One region of the Streptomyces sp. NPDC019890 genome, then DNA from elsewhere that is predicted to be linked to it. Evidence: riboswitches for the same ligand, from Rfam matches in the RefSeq annotation. Region 1 holds a riboswitch; the other holds the start of a gene.

Region 1 (7,654 bases):
GTCGCGGGACGGGAGCGCAGGTAGTACGTCGTCTTCAGGCCCTGCTTCCAGGCGTACGCGTACATCGAGCTGAGCTTCCCGATGGTCGGCGTCTCCAGGAACAGGTTCAGCGACTGCGACTGGTCCAGGAAGGGGGTGCGGGCGGCGGCCATGTCGATCAGGCCGCGCTGCGGGATCTCCCACGCTGTGCGGTACAGCGCGCGGACGTCGGCCGGGATCCAGTTGAAGGCCTGCACCGAGCCGCTGGAGTCGCGCAGCGCCTCCCGGGTCTGCGCGTCCCACACGCCGAGCTTCTTCAGCTCCTCGACCAGATAGGCGTTGACCTGGAGGAACTCACCGCTCAGCGTCTCGCGCTTGAAGAGGTTGGAGACCTGCGGCTCGATGCACTCGTACACGCCCGCGATCGAGGCGATGGTGGCAGTCGGTGCGATGGCGAGCAGGAGGGAGTTGCGCATGCCGCTCTTCGCCACCCGCGCGCGCAGGGCGTCCCAGCGCTCCGGCCAGTTGAGCTCGACGTCGTAGTGGTCGGGGTGGAGTACGCCGCGGGCCGCGCGGGTCTCGGACCAGGCGGGCAGCGGGCCGTTGCGCTCGGCGAGCTCGCAGGACGACTCGTACGCCGCGAGCATGATCCGCTCGGCGATCTTCGTGGAGAGCGCCTTCGCCTCGGGTGAGTCGAAGGGGAGGCGGAGCTTGAAGAAGACGTCCTGGAGGCCCATCGCGCCCAGGCCCACCGGCCGCCACCTGGCGTTGGAGCGCCCGGCCTGCTCGGTCGGGTAGAAGTTGATGTCGACGACCCGGTCGAGGAAGGTCACGGCGGTACGGACCGTCTCGTCGAGGCGCTCCCAGTCGATGCCGTCGCCCGCGACGAACGAACCCAGGTTGACCGAGCCGAGGTTGCAGACGGCCGTCTCGCCGTCGTCGGTGACCTCAAGAATCTCGGTGCACAGGTTCGACGAGTGGACGACCCGGCCGGGCTCGGCGGTCTGGTTGGCCGTGCGGTTGGAGGCGTCCTTGAAGGTCATCCAGCCGTTGCCGGTCTGGGCGAGGGTGCGCATCATGCGGCCGTACAGCTCGCGCGCCGGGATGGCCTTGCGGGCCAGGCCGTCGGCCTCCGCCTTGCGGTACGCGGCGTCGAACTCGTCGCCCCACAGGTCGACAAGCTCCGGCACGTCGGCGGGCGAGAACAGCGACCAGTCGGCGTCGGCCTCGACGCGGCGCATGAACTCGTCGGGGATCCAGTGCGCGAGGTTGAGGTTGTGCGTACGCCGCGCGTCCTCACCGGTGTTGTCGCGGAGCTCCAGGAACTCCTCGATGTCCGCGTGCCAGGTCTCCAGGTAGATCGCGGCGGCGCCCTTGCGGCGGCCGCCCTGGTTCACGGCGGCGACCGAGGCGTCCAGCGTCTTCAGGAACGGCACGATGCCGTTGGAGTGGCCGTTGGTGCCGCGGATCAGAGAACCGCGGGCGCGGATACGGGAGTACGAGAGGCCGATGCCACCGGCGTGCTTGGACAGGCGTGCGACCTGGTGGTAGCGGTTGTAGATCGAGTCGAGCTCGTCCAGCGGCGAGTCCAGCAGATAGCAGGAGGACATCTGCGGGTGACGGGTGCCGGAGTTGAAGAGGGTGGGGGAGGAGGGCAGGTAGTCGAGCCGGCTCATCAGCCGGTACAGCGCGGCGACTTCGTCCAGGGCGCGGGTGGAGGTGTCCTCGGCGAGGCCGGCGGCGACGCGCAGCATGAAGTGCTGCGGGGTCTCGATCACCTGACGGGTGATCGGGTGCCGGAGCAGATAGCGGCTGTAGAGGGTGCGCAGTCCGAAGTAGCCGAAGCGGTCGTCGGCGTCCTGGTCGATCAGCGCGTCAAGACGAGCGGCGTGCAGCGTCACGAACTCGGCGGTGCGGTCGGCGATCAGGCCCTCGCGGTGGCCGACCGCGACGGATGCCGAGAAACAGACCGCGCCCTGTCCGGCGGCCTCGTCCGCGATGTGACGGGTCAGCAGGCGGGCGGCGAGGCGGGAGTAGGCCGGGTCCTCGGAGATCAGCCCCGCGGCGGCGTCGGTGGCGAGGCTCCGCAACTCGGCCGCGTCCGACCGGGCGTTGCGGCCGCGCAGCGCGGCGGCGGCGACGCGTCCCGGGTCGGTGTCCGGCAGATCCGCGGTGAGATCGGTCAGGGTCCGCAGAAGCGCGGTCCCGGGGCCGTCGGTCTCTTCGGCAGCCTGCTCTGCGATGCCTGAAGCCGGATCGGCTGGCGCGATGGTCACGTGGTGCTCTCCCTCGCTCGGCTCTGGGCCGACGGGGGAGGGGGCGGGCCGCGGAGGCGTACGTACCCGGAAACGGGCAGCACACCGCACGGCGTCCACCGACCCAACCGCGAGGCCCGGACGTCTCGGCACCCGGTTCGGTCGAGCCGGATGCACCGTCGGCAGGTCTTCGGACTGGTGGGGTGCGACAAAGCACACCACAGCACACCGTTGCGGGACAGTTCCGGATTCGCACCGGATTCCCCTGCGGCGACAGCGAGCATGAGCATACATGTGGGGGCGGGGAGTTGCCGCACCCACCACATGTTGTGTCGGGGCGGCTACAGCTCCAACGCGTACGTCAGTAGGGTGATCCCGGCAATGGGCCCCCAGTCCCGCTCGGGTGTTCGGACGAAGCCCATCCGCTCGTAGATCCGGTGGGCCGCGAGCATGCTGCGCTGCGTGGACAACACGAGCCGCCTGCACCCCTCGACACCGCGGGCGCGCTCGACGCACGCCCGTACAAGGGCCTCGCCGGCACCCCGTCCACGGGCATGCTCGGCGACGGCGAGCATCCGGAACTCGGCCTCGTCGTCCTGGGCGACATCGGCCCACGCCCCGCCGCCCGAGACAAAGGTCACGCCACCGAGCAGGCGGCCGCGACCGTCGACGGCGACAAGCACCTCGGCCTCGGCGGCCCGCCGCGCCACATCCCGCAGCACCTGCAGATACGAGTCGTCCTCGCCGAAGTCCAGCAGCCCGTCGCCCAGATAGGCCTGGGCGGTGATCTCGCCCAGTTCGGTGTACTCCTTCGGCCGCACTGCCCTGACGGTGATGTCCATGGGCGCAGTGTGGACCGGATCAGCCGCTCACGCCCACCTCATTGTTGGGGGCGCCGTCGCCGGCCGGGGGCAGGTCGCCGCGTTCGACGGGCGTCTGTCCGCCGATGTCCTCGGCCTGGGGCAGGACCTCGTCCAGCTCACGGTCGTCGGCGAGATGGGCCGCCTCGGCGGCCTTGCGCAGCACGTCGCGCCCCACCCGGCGGCCGGCGCTGATCTGGATCCGCAGACCGTTCTCCGTACGGACGTACTCATGGCCGCTGTCCGAAGTGCGGTACCAGCCCTTGCCGTCCTTCGCGCAGGCTGCGCCGGAGGGGCCGTCCGCGCCCGTGGCCGAACCCATGGGGATTGCGGCGCAGTTCGCGTCGTCCACCGTGCCCCGGTCGACGGCGAGGGTGATCCGGCCGCCGGTCTTGGAGACGTACGTGGCCGAGAAGCCGTCGCCGCCGATGACACCCACGGACTGCCGGGCCAGCTCGAAGCCGTCGGACCGGGTCACATACACATGCTCGGGCAGGGTCTGCAGCGCGCGGGCGCGCGCCTCGAGCGCGGAGTGCTCGGGCACGGGGCCGCTGGTGCTTCCCGTACCGTCGCCGCCCCGTGAGCCGCTGCCGCCCGCCACCTCCGAACCACAGCCGGCCAGGGCGAGGGGCAGCAGCAGAAGCAGCGACAAGCGCGAACCACGTCTCATACGCACATTCTTTCGCAGGTACGGCGAGGGCCGTCGCGCTTTCCCGTGGAAGCGCGACGGCCCTCGACCGGTGCGGCGGCCCGGTGGCCGACTTGGTGACGGCTCAGTGCGCCGCCGTGCCCGCCGTGGCCGGCGGCAGTTCCACCTGGACGCCCGGGTCACCCGCGTCCGCCGTGAAGTCCGACGGGGACGTCTCGTCCACACCCTCCGGCGCCTTCGCCGCCCGCAGCACGAACGTCAGGACCACCGTCACCGCCATGTTCAGCACGAACGCGGTGAGGCCGATGTAGCCGATCTCCCCGATGCCCGGGATCTCCGCCGAGGATCCGCCGAAGTGCTTCTGGGTCGGGCTTGCGACTCCGTACGCCGCCGCCGTGCCGTAGGTCATGCCGACCGCCCAGCCCGCCAGCAGCGCCCAGCGGTGGAACCAGCGGGTGAACAGGCCGCCCACCAGGGAGGGGAAGGTCTGCAGGATCCAGATCCCGCCCAGGAGCTGGAAGTTGATCGCCACGGTCTTGTCCATCGTCAGGACGAAGACCAGCGCGCCCACCTTCACCAGGAGCGACACCAGCTTGGAGACCTTGGTCTCCTGCGCCGGCGTGGCGTCGGGCTTGATGAAGTCCTTGTAGATGTTGCGCGTGAACAGATTCGCCGCCGCGATCGACATGATCGCCGCCGGAACCAGCGCGCCGATGCCGATTGCCGCGAAGGCGACACCCGCGAACCAGTCCGGGAACATGTTCTCGAACAGCTGCGGGATCGCCAGCTGGCCGTTCTGCACCTTCACACCCGCCGCGATCGCCATGAAGCCGAGCAGTGCCAGCAGCCCCAGCATCAGCGAGTACAGCGGCAGGATCGTCGTGTTGCGCCGGATGACCTCACGGCTGCGCGACGAGAGCGTCGCCGTGATCGAGTGCGGATACATGAAGAGCGCGAGCGCCGACCCGAGCGCGAGCGTTGCGTAACCCCACTGGCCCGCCTCGCCCGGCGCCAGAGCGCCACGTGGCTTCTCGGTCACCGGGTTGATCTGCGCGAACGCATCCCCCGCCTTGGTGAAGATGTCGTCGAAGCCGCCCAGCTTGATCGGGATGTAGATGATCGCCACCGCGATGACGATGTAGATCAGGGTGTCCTTGACGAACGCGATCAGCGCCGGTGCCCGCAGACCGGAGGAGTACGTGTACGCCGCCAGCACACCGAAGGCGATCAGCAACGGCAGGTCCTTCACGAACCAGTTCGTGGTCTCGCCGCCGCCGACGCCCATCACGTCGAGCACCGCCTGGATGCCGACCAGCTGGAGTGCGATGTACGGCATCGTCGCGAGGATTCCGGTGACCGCGACCGCCAGCGACAGGCCCTTCGAGCCCCACCGCCCGCGGACGAAGTCCGAGGTGGTGACGTAACCGTGCTTGTGCGACACCGACCACAGCCGCGGCAGGAAGGTGAAGATCAGCGGATAGACGAGAATGGTGTACGGCACGGCGAAGAAGCCCGCCGCGCCCGCCGTGTAGATCGCCGCAGGCACGGCCACGAAGGTGTACGCCGTGTACAGGTCGCCGCCGAGCAGGAACCACGTGACCCAGGTGCCGAACGACCGGCCGCCGAGGCCCCATTCGTCGAGGCTGTCGGACTCGGCCCGGCGCCAGCGCGCGGCCAGGAAGCCCATGACCGTGACGGCCAGGAAGAAGAAGATGAAGACGGCGAGCGCGACGCCGTTCACGCCGTCCTTCACTTCGACGCACCCCCCTTGTGGGCGCGCTGGTCGCGCTGCCACAGCTTGTAGGCGACCATGGTGAGCGCGGTGGAGATCAGCACCCAGAGCATCTGGTACCAGTAGAAGAACGGAATGCCGATGAACTTCGGTTCGATCTTCGCGTAGGAGCCGACCCAGAGCATCGCCACAAAGGGCGCGAAGAGGCAGAGGGCGACGACCACGCGCACCGGCGTGATCAAGGCTCGTTTCTCATCGGTCACTTCGGACATACAGCGACTCCGTCCCCTCACCTGTCACCAGTTGTAATGGGCATGAAATCTAAGCGAGGGTTTCGCGTACCGTCACCCCTCGTCCGTATATCGGTCCGGCAACGAAACGGCGGTAACCCCTCGTCAGCAGCAGTGGAACCCGCCGGGCCGGTCCGACTCCTGGCGGTCCGTCCGCATCCGCTCGAATTCCCGCCGGGACGGCACGGACACCGCCGGATCGTGTGAACGCGTATGCGCGACATATCTGTCGTAGGCCGACTCGTCCAGCAGTTCGCGTACGTACCAGCGCACCGTGCCAACGGCCCGCCGCAGCCCGCTGGGCACGGCGGGGACGGTCCACCCTGTCGCGCCGATCTGCGCGAGAAGTGTCCGGATGGCGATGGTTCGTGGGTATGCAGAGCGCACCGGAGGTCCTCCCGTCGCATGCGATGACGGGAGGACCGTAGAGCAGGAAGGCGCCCCGCGCTACTCCATGCGCACCGGATCAGTCCTTCGGGCGCTGAAGCCTCGCCACGAACTTGTACCGGTCGCCGCGGTACACCGAGCGCACCCACTCCACCGGTTCGCCCTGTGCGTCCAGTGAGTGGCGCGAGAGCATCAGCATCGGCAGGCCCACGTCCGTACCCAGCAGACCCGCCTCGCGCGGGGTGGCCAGCGAGGTCTCGATCGTCTCCTCGGCCTCGGCCAGATGGACGTCGTACACCTCCGCCAGCGCGGTGTAGAGCGAGGTGTACTTGACCAGCGACCGCCGCAGCGCCGGGAAGCGCTTCGCCGACAGATGCGTCGTCTCGATGGCCATCGGCTCGCCGCTCGCGAGCCGCAGCCGCTCGATCCGCAGCACCCGCCCGCCCGTCGAGATGTCGAGCAGCCCGGCCAGCGTGTCGTCGGCCGTGACGTACCCGATGTCGAGCAGCTGCGAGGTGGGCTCCAGGCCCTGGGCCTTCATGTCCTCGGTGTACGAGGTGAGCTGCAGGGCCTGCGAGACCTTGGGCTTGGCCACGAACGTGCCCTTGCCCTGGATGCGCTCGAGGCGGCCCTCGACGACCAGCTCCTGGAGCGCCTGCCGCACCGTGGTGCGCGAGGTGTCGAACTCCGCGGCGAGCGTGCGCTCCGGCGGCACCGGCGTGCCCGGGGGCAGTGTCTCGGTCATATCGAGCAAGTGGCGCTTGAGCCGGTAGTACTTGGGCACGCGTGCGGTACGGGTCTGTGCCCCGCCTTCGTTGTCCGTGCTGCCCCCGTCCGTGGTCATGGCCCGCCTTCCCGACTCCTGTGCTGCCGTCACCGGCTCCTCCGTCTGTTGCGGCTCACATGGTGGCACGCTCCGGTCACGGGTCGTTGCCCTCCCTCAGGTGTCGGTCCGATAACGGACCCGACTGCCCTTCTTATACACCCTTGACACCCCTAAAGGTCTAGGCCAAGCTCCCGGTACTGGTCTAAACCATTAAAGGCCAGGTCCCAGCCCCACGAGTAGTACTCGTCGTATGTCTTTGCGGTGGGCAGGGGTTGCAGGCATCCCTGAGGAGGGTGGCGTGAAGCGCAAGCTCATCGCGGCGATAGGCGTCGCGGGCATGATGATCGGCCTTGCGGCCTGTGGTGATTCGGACAAGGGCGGGGACAAGGCCGGCGGCGACGCCAAGGAACTGACCGTCTGGCTCACCGTCGACGCCCAGAACAACTGGCCCGAACTGGTGAAGGCGGCCGACGACGCGGTCGTCAAGAAGCACCCCGGCATCAAGATCAAGCACGAGTACTACGGCTGGCCCGACAAGAACACCAAGCTTGACGCCGTGCTCGCCACCGACAAGGCGCCGGACGTTGTCGAGATGGGCAACACCGAGATGCTCGGCTACATGGTGAAGGGCGCCTTCGCCGAGGTCGACCCGAAGAAGTTCGAGCAGTCGGACGCA
Region 2 (7,654 bases), on a different contig from region 1:
CCGGGGCCGGGGTCGGGAAGATGACACTCGACCGGGGCAGCCGGACACCGCACTGCGATCTGGGTGGGTCGGTGTGCGGGCCGGCCTAACGGAAGCGGCGGCGGTACTCGGCCGGAGTGGTCCGCACCCGGCGCTGGAAGGATCGGTGCAGGGTTTTCACGGAGCCGAGGCCGCTGGCGGCGGCGATCTCCGGCAGGCTCAGGTCCGTCTCTTCCAGCAGTCGGCGGGCTGCCTCAAGCCGGGCGGTCTCGACATAGGCGGCTGGAGTGCTGCCGGTGCGCTGACCGAACAGGCGCGAGAAGTGACGCGGACTCAGGTGCATGCGTGCGGCGAGGGCTTCGGCCGAGAGGTCCTCATCGAGGTGTTCGCCGATCCACCGGCACAGCACTTCAATCCGGTCACCTGCGGGAGCCTGGACGGAAAGCGGCACGCTGAACTGGCTCTGTCCGCCGGAGCGCTTGACATACATGACCATCATGCGGGCGGTGGCGAGCGCGAGGGGCTGGCCGTGGTCCTGGGCCACCATGGCCAGGGCCATGTCCATCCCCGAGGTGACACCCGCGCAGGTCCACACCCTCCCCGACCGGATGAAGATCGGATCCGGCTCGACGCTGATCTCCGGGTGCTCGGCGGCCAGTTGCTCGGCGGTGAGCCAGTGGGTCGTGGCCCGAAGGCCGTCCAGAAGCCCTGCCGCGGCCATCAGATGTGCCCCGGCACAGATCGACCCGATCCGGCGAGCCCGGGGCTCGGCCCCGCGCAGCCAAGCGGTGACCCTCATGTCGACCACCGCTTCGACGCTGCCTTCGACCTCGGTGATCGCACCGGAGACCAGCAGGGTGTCCACCCGGCCGTCCACTTCCTCCAGAGTCAGATCGGACATCAGCCGAACGCCGCTGGAGGTGCGTACGTCACCTCCGTCAGCCGTCGCGATCTGCACCTGGTAGCCGGGACGGCCCGCTCCGGCGACGCGGGAGGCCACCGAGAACACCTCGGCCGGCCCCGTGACGTCCAGCAACTCGACGCCGGGGAAGGCGACGATGACGACTCTGTGCGGTGCGGGCATGTGCTGATGATTTCGCCTCGCTGCTGTGGTCCGCAATGACGAGCTTGTCTCACATCCGGCCATCGGAGACCCGGGCGGGACGCACACGGAAACCACTGGGTAGGTGGCGCAACTCCCGTCTCAACGGCATGTGTCCGACGAGCGCGGCGGGCGGAGATCAGCGGGGTTTGCCGTCCCGCACCGGATAAGGGACGAAGGTGCTGCTGTTCTCGTCGATGGCGAGCGACCGCCCGAGCGGGGGCACGGCGCGCTGCGGGCAGTCGAGGCGTTCGCAGACGCGGCAGCCCATGCCGATCGGGGTGGCCGCGGAGGCGTTGTCCAGGTCGAGCCCGCTCATTTCAGCGTCCGGACTGTGAACGGAAGTGTCCGCGACGCCGCGCAGCGCATAGTCTGGCCGGGCAGCTGGTTCGCTGCCCGTCCTCCCCTTGCCTTCTGCATGGGGCTCTAGCGGGCAGCGTCGTAAGAGGGAACCCGGTGGAAATCCGGGACTGCCCCGCAGCGGTGAGCGGGAACGACCGCCGTCATACGCACTGGACCCGGCCGGGTCTGGGAAGCAACGGCCAGTAGGTGTCTGCCTGGCAGATGTGCCCGCGAGTCCGAAGACCTGCCCGTTGCCCGCGCGCGACCATTCGTGCGCGGAGTCCCGGTGACCTCGAGGGCGGGTCGGCGTACATATCAGGCGGTCACGCGCGACAACACAGCACGTGGTTCGCCCGGTCTGCCATCCCCTTCGCGTCTTCGACCCGTCCCGGGCCGCTTGACAAAGAGCTCGCGAAGGAGAGTTTCGTGACCAGCAAGTCCACAGCCGCAGCCGCACGGGCCACCGTGCACGGCTACCCCCGCCAGGGCCAGGGCCGGGAACTGAAGAAGGCAATCGAGGGATACTGGAAGGGCCGCGTCAGCGCCGCCGAACTCCAGCAGACCGCCTCCCAACTGCGCGCCGCCAACTGGCGCCGGCTGGCCGACGCCGGCATCCACGAGGTCCCGACCGGAGAGTTCTCCTACTACGACCACGTCCTGGACACCAGCGTCATGGTCGGTGCGATCCCCTCCCGGCACCGCGCTGCCGTGGCGGCGGGTGCCCTCGACGGCTACTTCGCGATGGCTCGCGGCACCCAGGACGTGGCGCCGCTGGAGATGACCAAGTGGTTCGACACCAACTACCACTACCTTGTCCCCGAACTCGGCCCAGACACCGTCTTCACCGCCGACTCGGCCAAACAGGTCGCCGAACTGAAGGAAGCCCTCACCCTGGGCCACACCGCACGCCCGGTCCTGGTCGGCCCCATCACCTACCTCCTGCTGGCCAAGCCCGCCCCCGGCGTCGCCGCGGACTTCGTCCCGCTCACCCTGCTCGACCGGCTGCTGCCCGTGTACGCCGAGGTACTCACCGACCTCCGCGCGGCCGGCGCCGAGTGGGTGCAGCTGGACGAGCCCGCTCTGGTCCAGGACCGCACTCCGGCCGAGCTGAACGCCGCGGCCCGTGCCTACCGCGAGCTCGGCGGCCTCACCGACCGGCCCCGACTGCTGGTCGCGTCCTACTTCGACCGGCTCGGCGATGCACTGCCCGTCCTGGCCAAGGCCCCCATCGACGGCCTCGCCCTCGACTTCACCGAATCCGCCGCCGCCAACCTCGACGACCTCGCCGCTGTCGGCGGACTTCCCGGCAAGCGCCTGGTCGCCGGCGTCGTCAACGGCCGCAACATCTGGATCAACGACTTCGAGAAGTCCCTCGCGATCCTCGGTACCCTCCTCGGCCTCGCCGGCCGGGTCGACGTCGCCGCCTCCTGCTCCCTGCTGCACGTCCCGCTGGACACTGCGGCCGAGCGGGACATCGATCCGCAGATCACCCGCTGGCTCGCCTTCGCCCGCCAGAAGACCACCGAGGTCGTCACCCTGGCCCGGGGTCTCACCCAGGGCACCGGCGCCGTCACGGCCGAACTCGCGGCCAATCGTGCCGATCTGGCATCCCGGGCCGGCTCGGCGATCACCTACGATCCTGCGGTCCGCGCCAGGGCTGCCGCCGTCACCGACGCCGACGGCCGCCGCTCCCAGCCGTACCCCGAACGGGCCGCGGCCCAGCGCACCCACCTCGGACTGCCGCTGCTGCCGACGACCACCATCGGCTCCTTCCCGCAGACCGCCCAATTGCGCCTGGCCCGCGCCGATCTGCGTGCGGGGCGGATCGACACCGCCGCCTACGAGGAGCGGATCAAGGACGAGATCCGCGACGTCCTCTCCTTCCAGGAGCAGGCCGGAATCGATGTCCTGGTGCACGGCGAGCCCGAACGCAACGACATGGTCCAGTACTTCGCCGAGCAGCTCACCGGCTATCTGGCCACCCAGCACGGCTGGGTCCAGTCCTACGGAACCCGCTATGTCCGCCCGCCGATCCTGGCAGGCGACATCTCCCGCCCCGAGCCGATGACCGTGCGCTGGACGACGTACGCACAGTCGCAGACCGCCCGCCCTGTCAAGGGCATGCTCACCGGCCCCGTCACCATGCTCGCCTGGTCCTTCGTCCGCGACGACCAGCCACTCGGCGACACCGCACGCCAGGTCGCGCTCGCGCTGCGCGACGAAGTGAACGATCTGGAGGCGGCCGGGACGTCGGTCATCCAGGTCGACGAGCCGGCCCTGCGCGAAACGCTGCCCCTGCGTACCGCAGACCACACGGACTACCTCGTCTGGGCAACCGAGGCATTCCGCCTCACCACCAGCGGCGTCCGGCCGGACACCCAGATCCACACCCACATGTGCTACGCCGAATTCGGCGACATCCTGAAGGCCATCGACGACCTCGACGCCGATGTCATCAGTCTGGAGGCCGCCCGCTCCCACATGCAGGTCGCGGGGGAACTCGCCGTCGCCGGCTACCCCCGTGAGGTCGGCCCCGGCGTCTACGACATCCACTCCCCGCGTGTGCCCAGTGCGGACGAGGCGGCCATCCTGCTGCGCAAGGGACTTGAAGCCATCCCCGCCGAGCGACTCTGGGTCAACCCCGACTGCGGCCTGAAGACCCGCGGCTGGCCCGAGGTGCGGGCCTCGCTGGAGAACCTGGTGACGGCAGCCCGCACGGTCCGGGGCGACGTGACCGCCGCGACCTCCTGAGACACCAGTGGCCGGGGCGAACACAGGAGTGTCCGCTCCGGCCCACCCCTCGGTCGAGAGGAGTGTCTGGAGCAGCACCCGGCGGCACGTGTCATGGACCGATCCGCTTGAGGATCCGCTCGTGCTCCTCGTCGGGTACCCGGGCCCCGGAGGAGGGAAGCAGCTGTGGGATCCCGTCGATGATCGGATAGCGCCGGCGCAGCCGCGGGTTGTAGAGGACCTCCTCGGGCAGGAGCAGCGTCAGCCGCCCCTTGTCGATCGGGCAGGCGATGATCCGGAGCAGCGGATCGTCAGGCTTCATGGGCCAACTCCTTCGCCGGGGTGGGGGGTTCGTCATGACGCGGAAGCATCAGCAGTACGGAGACGGCGAGTGCGGTGCCGCCGAGCCGCAGCGCGAGCCGCAGCGGGTCTTCCGGCAGGGACTCGCCGAAGACGAACGTGCCGAGCGCGGCAGTGAACAGACAGGTGACGGTGGTGCACACGGGCACGATCAGGGATGCCCGGCAGCGCTGCAGCGCGGTCTGCGACAGGACCAGGCCGGTGACCGAGGTGACGAGCAGGATGTACGGATAGGGGGACTTCAGCAGGGCCAGGACGGCGTCCCCGATGCCGTGGGTCGTCAGATGACCGGAGACGCCCTTGATGGCGAGCGAGCTGACGCCGTACAACAGGCCGACGGCGACGCCGTATTCGACGCCCGCGGTCGGCAGCCGGTGGCGGCGGTGCGTCCGGCGTTCCACGGAGCGGTAGAGCCACAGCCCCGCTGCGAGCGCGGGCAGGCAGATCAGCAGGACGCGGCCGGCCGAGGCATGTCCGCCCACGGCGTCGGAGCGCTGGAGGGAGGCCACCACCATCAGCAGGGCGAGGGTGATCACGACCACGCCACGTCGCTCGCGGCCGCTGGGGCGCTCGCCGAGGACGACCGAGGAGAGCAGCAGGAGCAGCACGAGACCGGAGACGAAGATGCCCTGCGCGGCCGCGATGGGAAGGGTGCGGTAGACGGCGAGCTGTGCCGCGAAGCCGGCGGCGAGCGCGAGCGAACCGACGAGCCACAACGGGCTGCCGATGAGCAGCCGTACGACTCGGGCCGGTTGTCCCGTGCTCAGTCGCGGCAGGCGGGACAGCGCCCGCTTCTCGAGTACGAAGCCGGTGCTGTAGAAGACGTTGGCCAGCAGAGCCGATGCCACCCCCCACCACATGGCGCTACACCCGCCTGGCGTGCACCAGGAGGATGGAGGCCAGGGACGGTGCGGCACAGGCGGCGCGGTCCACCAGGCGCAGGGGGCGTGGGACACCGTGGAAGGGGGCGCCCGCCAGGGTGACCACCTCGAAGCCCGCGGCGGTGAGGAATCCCCGCAGTGCGCGGGTCGTGAACAGGCGCAGATGGCCCACCACTTGGGATCCCGGGCGGCCGTGAATGCCGCGCAGGCTGACCTCCGAGAACACGGGCTGCACCCCGAAGGCGAGCAGTACCCGGTTGTACCAGGCGGCCAGGTTAGGGGTGGAGAGCATCAGATGGCCGCCCGGTTTGAGGATGCGGCGCAGTTCGTCCATGGCGCTGTCGGGATCCACCAGATGCTCGATCACCTCGCTGAAGAGCACGGCGTCGGCACTCGCGTCGGCCAACGGCAGGCCGCCCGACGTCAGTTCACCCCGCACGACATGGTTCATCCGGGTCGCGGCCCGGCGCAGCGCGTCCTGGGACCAGTCGATACCGACGAGACGGTGATCGCCCAGGAGTGGCCCCGCGGTGGCCGCCGCGGTGCCGTCGCCGCAGCCGACGTCGACGACGAGGGCGGGCTCGGGCAGCAGTACCCGGGCCAGCATCATTGCCTGGCGGCGGCTGCGCTCGTCTCCGGAGGCGACAGGGACTGCCGGGTTCTCGTAGAACTCGCGCAGTCCCGCGGGGAGAGTTCCCGTCATGACCTGTCCCCTCCTGAAACGGCCGGCAGAGCCGCCATGGCGGCCAGACAGTCCGTGAAGAAGTCGCACAGTCGCTGCCCTGCCGCGTCGTCGAGCAGAGCGCGCGACCAGCGCAGCGCCAGATGCAGCCGTCCTGACGTGCTGGCGGTGGTCACGGTCAGCCCGCGCGGCATGGCGGCGGGAGCCGAGAACCAGACGGCCTCCGCCCGGCCCGCCTCCGCGAAGTCCAGCGGGTACGGAATGCGCCCGATGTTGCTGAGCAGCGTCGTCGAGGTCCAGGGAGCGGCAGCCCACCGAATGCCACGGGTCAGGGCGGCCCGCATCCCGACGGGCAGCGCGGGCGCGGTGAGGAGGGTGGCGGCATGGCCGAGTTGAGGGCGGGGTGCCGACTTCAGGGCGCGCGTGCGCTCGGCGGTGCGATGCAGCAGGGCGGCGAGAGCCTCGGGGCCGGGCTCCGGTGCGCACTCCTGCGCCCCGAATCCGACCTCCACGAGGCGGGTGCCGTTTCCGATGGGCATCTCGGCGCCGCGGGGCCGGTCGTCGACGGGCATGGTGATGCGCATCGGGCGGGGCGGGGCATCGTGCAGCCGGTTCCAGCGGGCGATCATCAGGCAGGTGGCGACGAGGAGTTGGTCGTTGACGGTGTAGCCGGCCCCGGCCGGTCGGCGAGGCACCGGCAGATCGGCCAGCAGCAGGCCGTTTCCGCCGGCTCCCCGGACATCGGTCGCCGGTGCCACACGGGCGGGTCTGGCCGGCCCGCCCGCGCGGCCGGGCGGCAAAGGCCCCGGCCCTGTCGAGCCGACGGGATTGCGTACGGGTGAGGTGGGGGATACGGCGGCGCCGCCGTACAACTCGGCGGCCGTGGCCAGTACGCGCAGACAGGCGGGTCCGTCCAGGGCGGTGTGGTTGAGCGTCAACAGCAGCACACAGGAGCCGCCCGTCGACGACGGCCGGACCACCTCCAGCCGGACGGGTGGGGAAACGGACAGCGGCGGAGCCTCTGCCAGCGCTCTGTCCCTGGCCCGCTCCAGCGCACCGGCCCCCGGCGCCGGGAAGCGAGTCGGATCCACGTCCGGGGTGCCCGTCAGCTCCCATTCGTAGCGCCGTCGGTACCAGGGTCCGGGTGCCTCGCGCACCAGGATCCGCGGGTGACGGTGCAAGGCCTCGCCGAACGCGGCCCGAAGCCGCTCCGGATCCGGCTGCCGGGGCAGGTGCACCTCTATGTGTACGGTCTCGGGCTCCTCCTCGCGCAGACAGTGCCGGGAGATCTCGTCGACTACCGGGAACGGAATCCGGCCCGGAGCGGGCTCGGGCGGCCGCCCGGGCCGGGCGGGTTGCAGGGCGGTCATCTCGGCGGAGCCTCCCTCGGGTCGAGCGGTGCGGTACCCGGCGGTTCGGCGTGGGGCGGTGCGGTACCCGGCGGATCGGCATGCGGCGGTGCGCTCCGGTGCGGTTCAGCATGGGTCGCAGGGCCCGGAACGGGGCTCCCAACAGGGCCATTCGCCGTCCGCACCCGCTGAGGCAGGGGCTGGGGATCCGGTGGCGCGGAGCCAGACG

What was found. A riboswitch is a leader RNA that binds a small molecule or an ion and turns the genes downstream of it on or off. The one in region 1 is predicted to bind cobalamin.
Region 2: linked by a shared signal. The riboswitch ahead of metE (5-methyltetrahydropteroyltriglutamate--homocysteine S-methyltransferase) and the one ahead of ACI2LP_RS10880 (ribonucleoside-diphosphate reductase subunit alpha) in region 1 are both predicted to bind cobalamin.

The regions. Positions count from the first base shown of each region.
Region 1 covers NZ_JBJDQK010000003.1:546,103-553,756, reverse strand. Annotated here, with positions in the region: gene ACI2LP_RS10880 (ribonucleoside-diphosphate reductase subunit alpha) at 1-2,255, opposite strand, end outside; cobalamin riboswitch at 2,398-2,565, opposite strand; gene ACI2LP_RS10875 (GNAT family N-acetyltransferase) at 2,576-3,076, opposite strand; gene ACI2LP_RS10870 (hypothetical protein) at 3,096-3,764, opposite strand; gene mctP (monocarboxylate uptake permease MctP) at 3,868-5,496, opposite strand; gene ACI2LP_RS10860 (DUF3311 domain-containing protein) at 5,493-5,747, opposite strand; gene ACI2LP_RS10855 (CstA-like transporter-associated (seleno)protein) at 5,871-6,071, opposite strand; gene ACI2LP_RS10850 (GntR family transcriptional regulator) at 6,232-6,996, opposite strand; gene ACI2LP_RS10845 (extracellular solute-binding protein) at 7,277-7,654, shown strand, end outside.
Region 2 covers NZ_JBJDQK010000011.1:243,221-250,874, forward strand. Annotated here, with positions in the region: gene ACI2LP_RS27625 (GlxA family transcriptional regulator) at 86-1,063, opposite strand; partial or broken gene ACI2LP_RS27630 (short-chain fatty acyl-CoA regulator family protein) at 1,221-1,394, opposite strand; cobalamin riboswitch at 1,496-1,690, shown strand; gene metE (5-methyltetrahydropteroyltriglutamate--homocysteine S-methyltransferase) at 1,850-4,174, shown strand; gene ACI2LP_RS27640 (Trm112 family protein) at 4,266-4,475, opposite strand; gene ACI2LP_RS27645 (DMT family transporter) at 4,465-5,373, opposite strand; gene ACI2LP_RS27650 (class I SAM-dependent methyltransferase) at 5,378-6,097, opposite strand; gene ACI2LP_RS27655 (condensation protein) at 6,094-7,446, opposite strand; gene ACI2LP_RS27660 (alpha-(1->3)-arabinofuranosyltransferase family protein) at 7,443-7,654, opposite strand, start outside.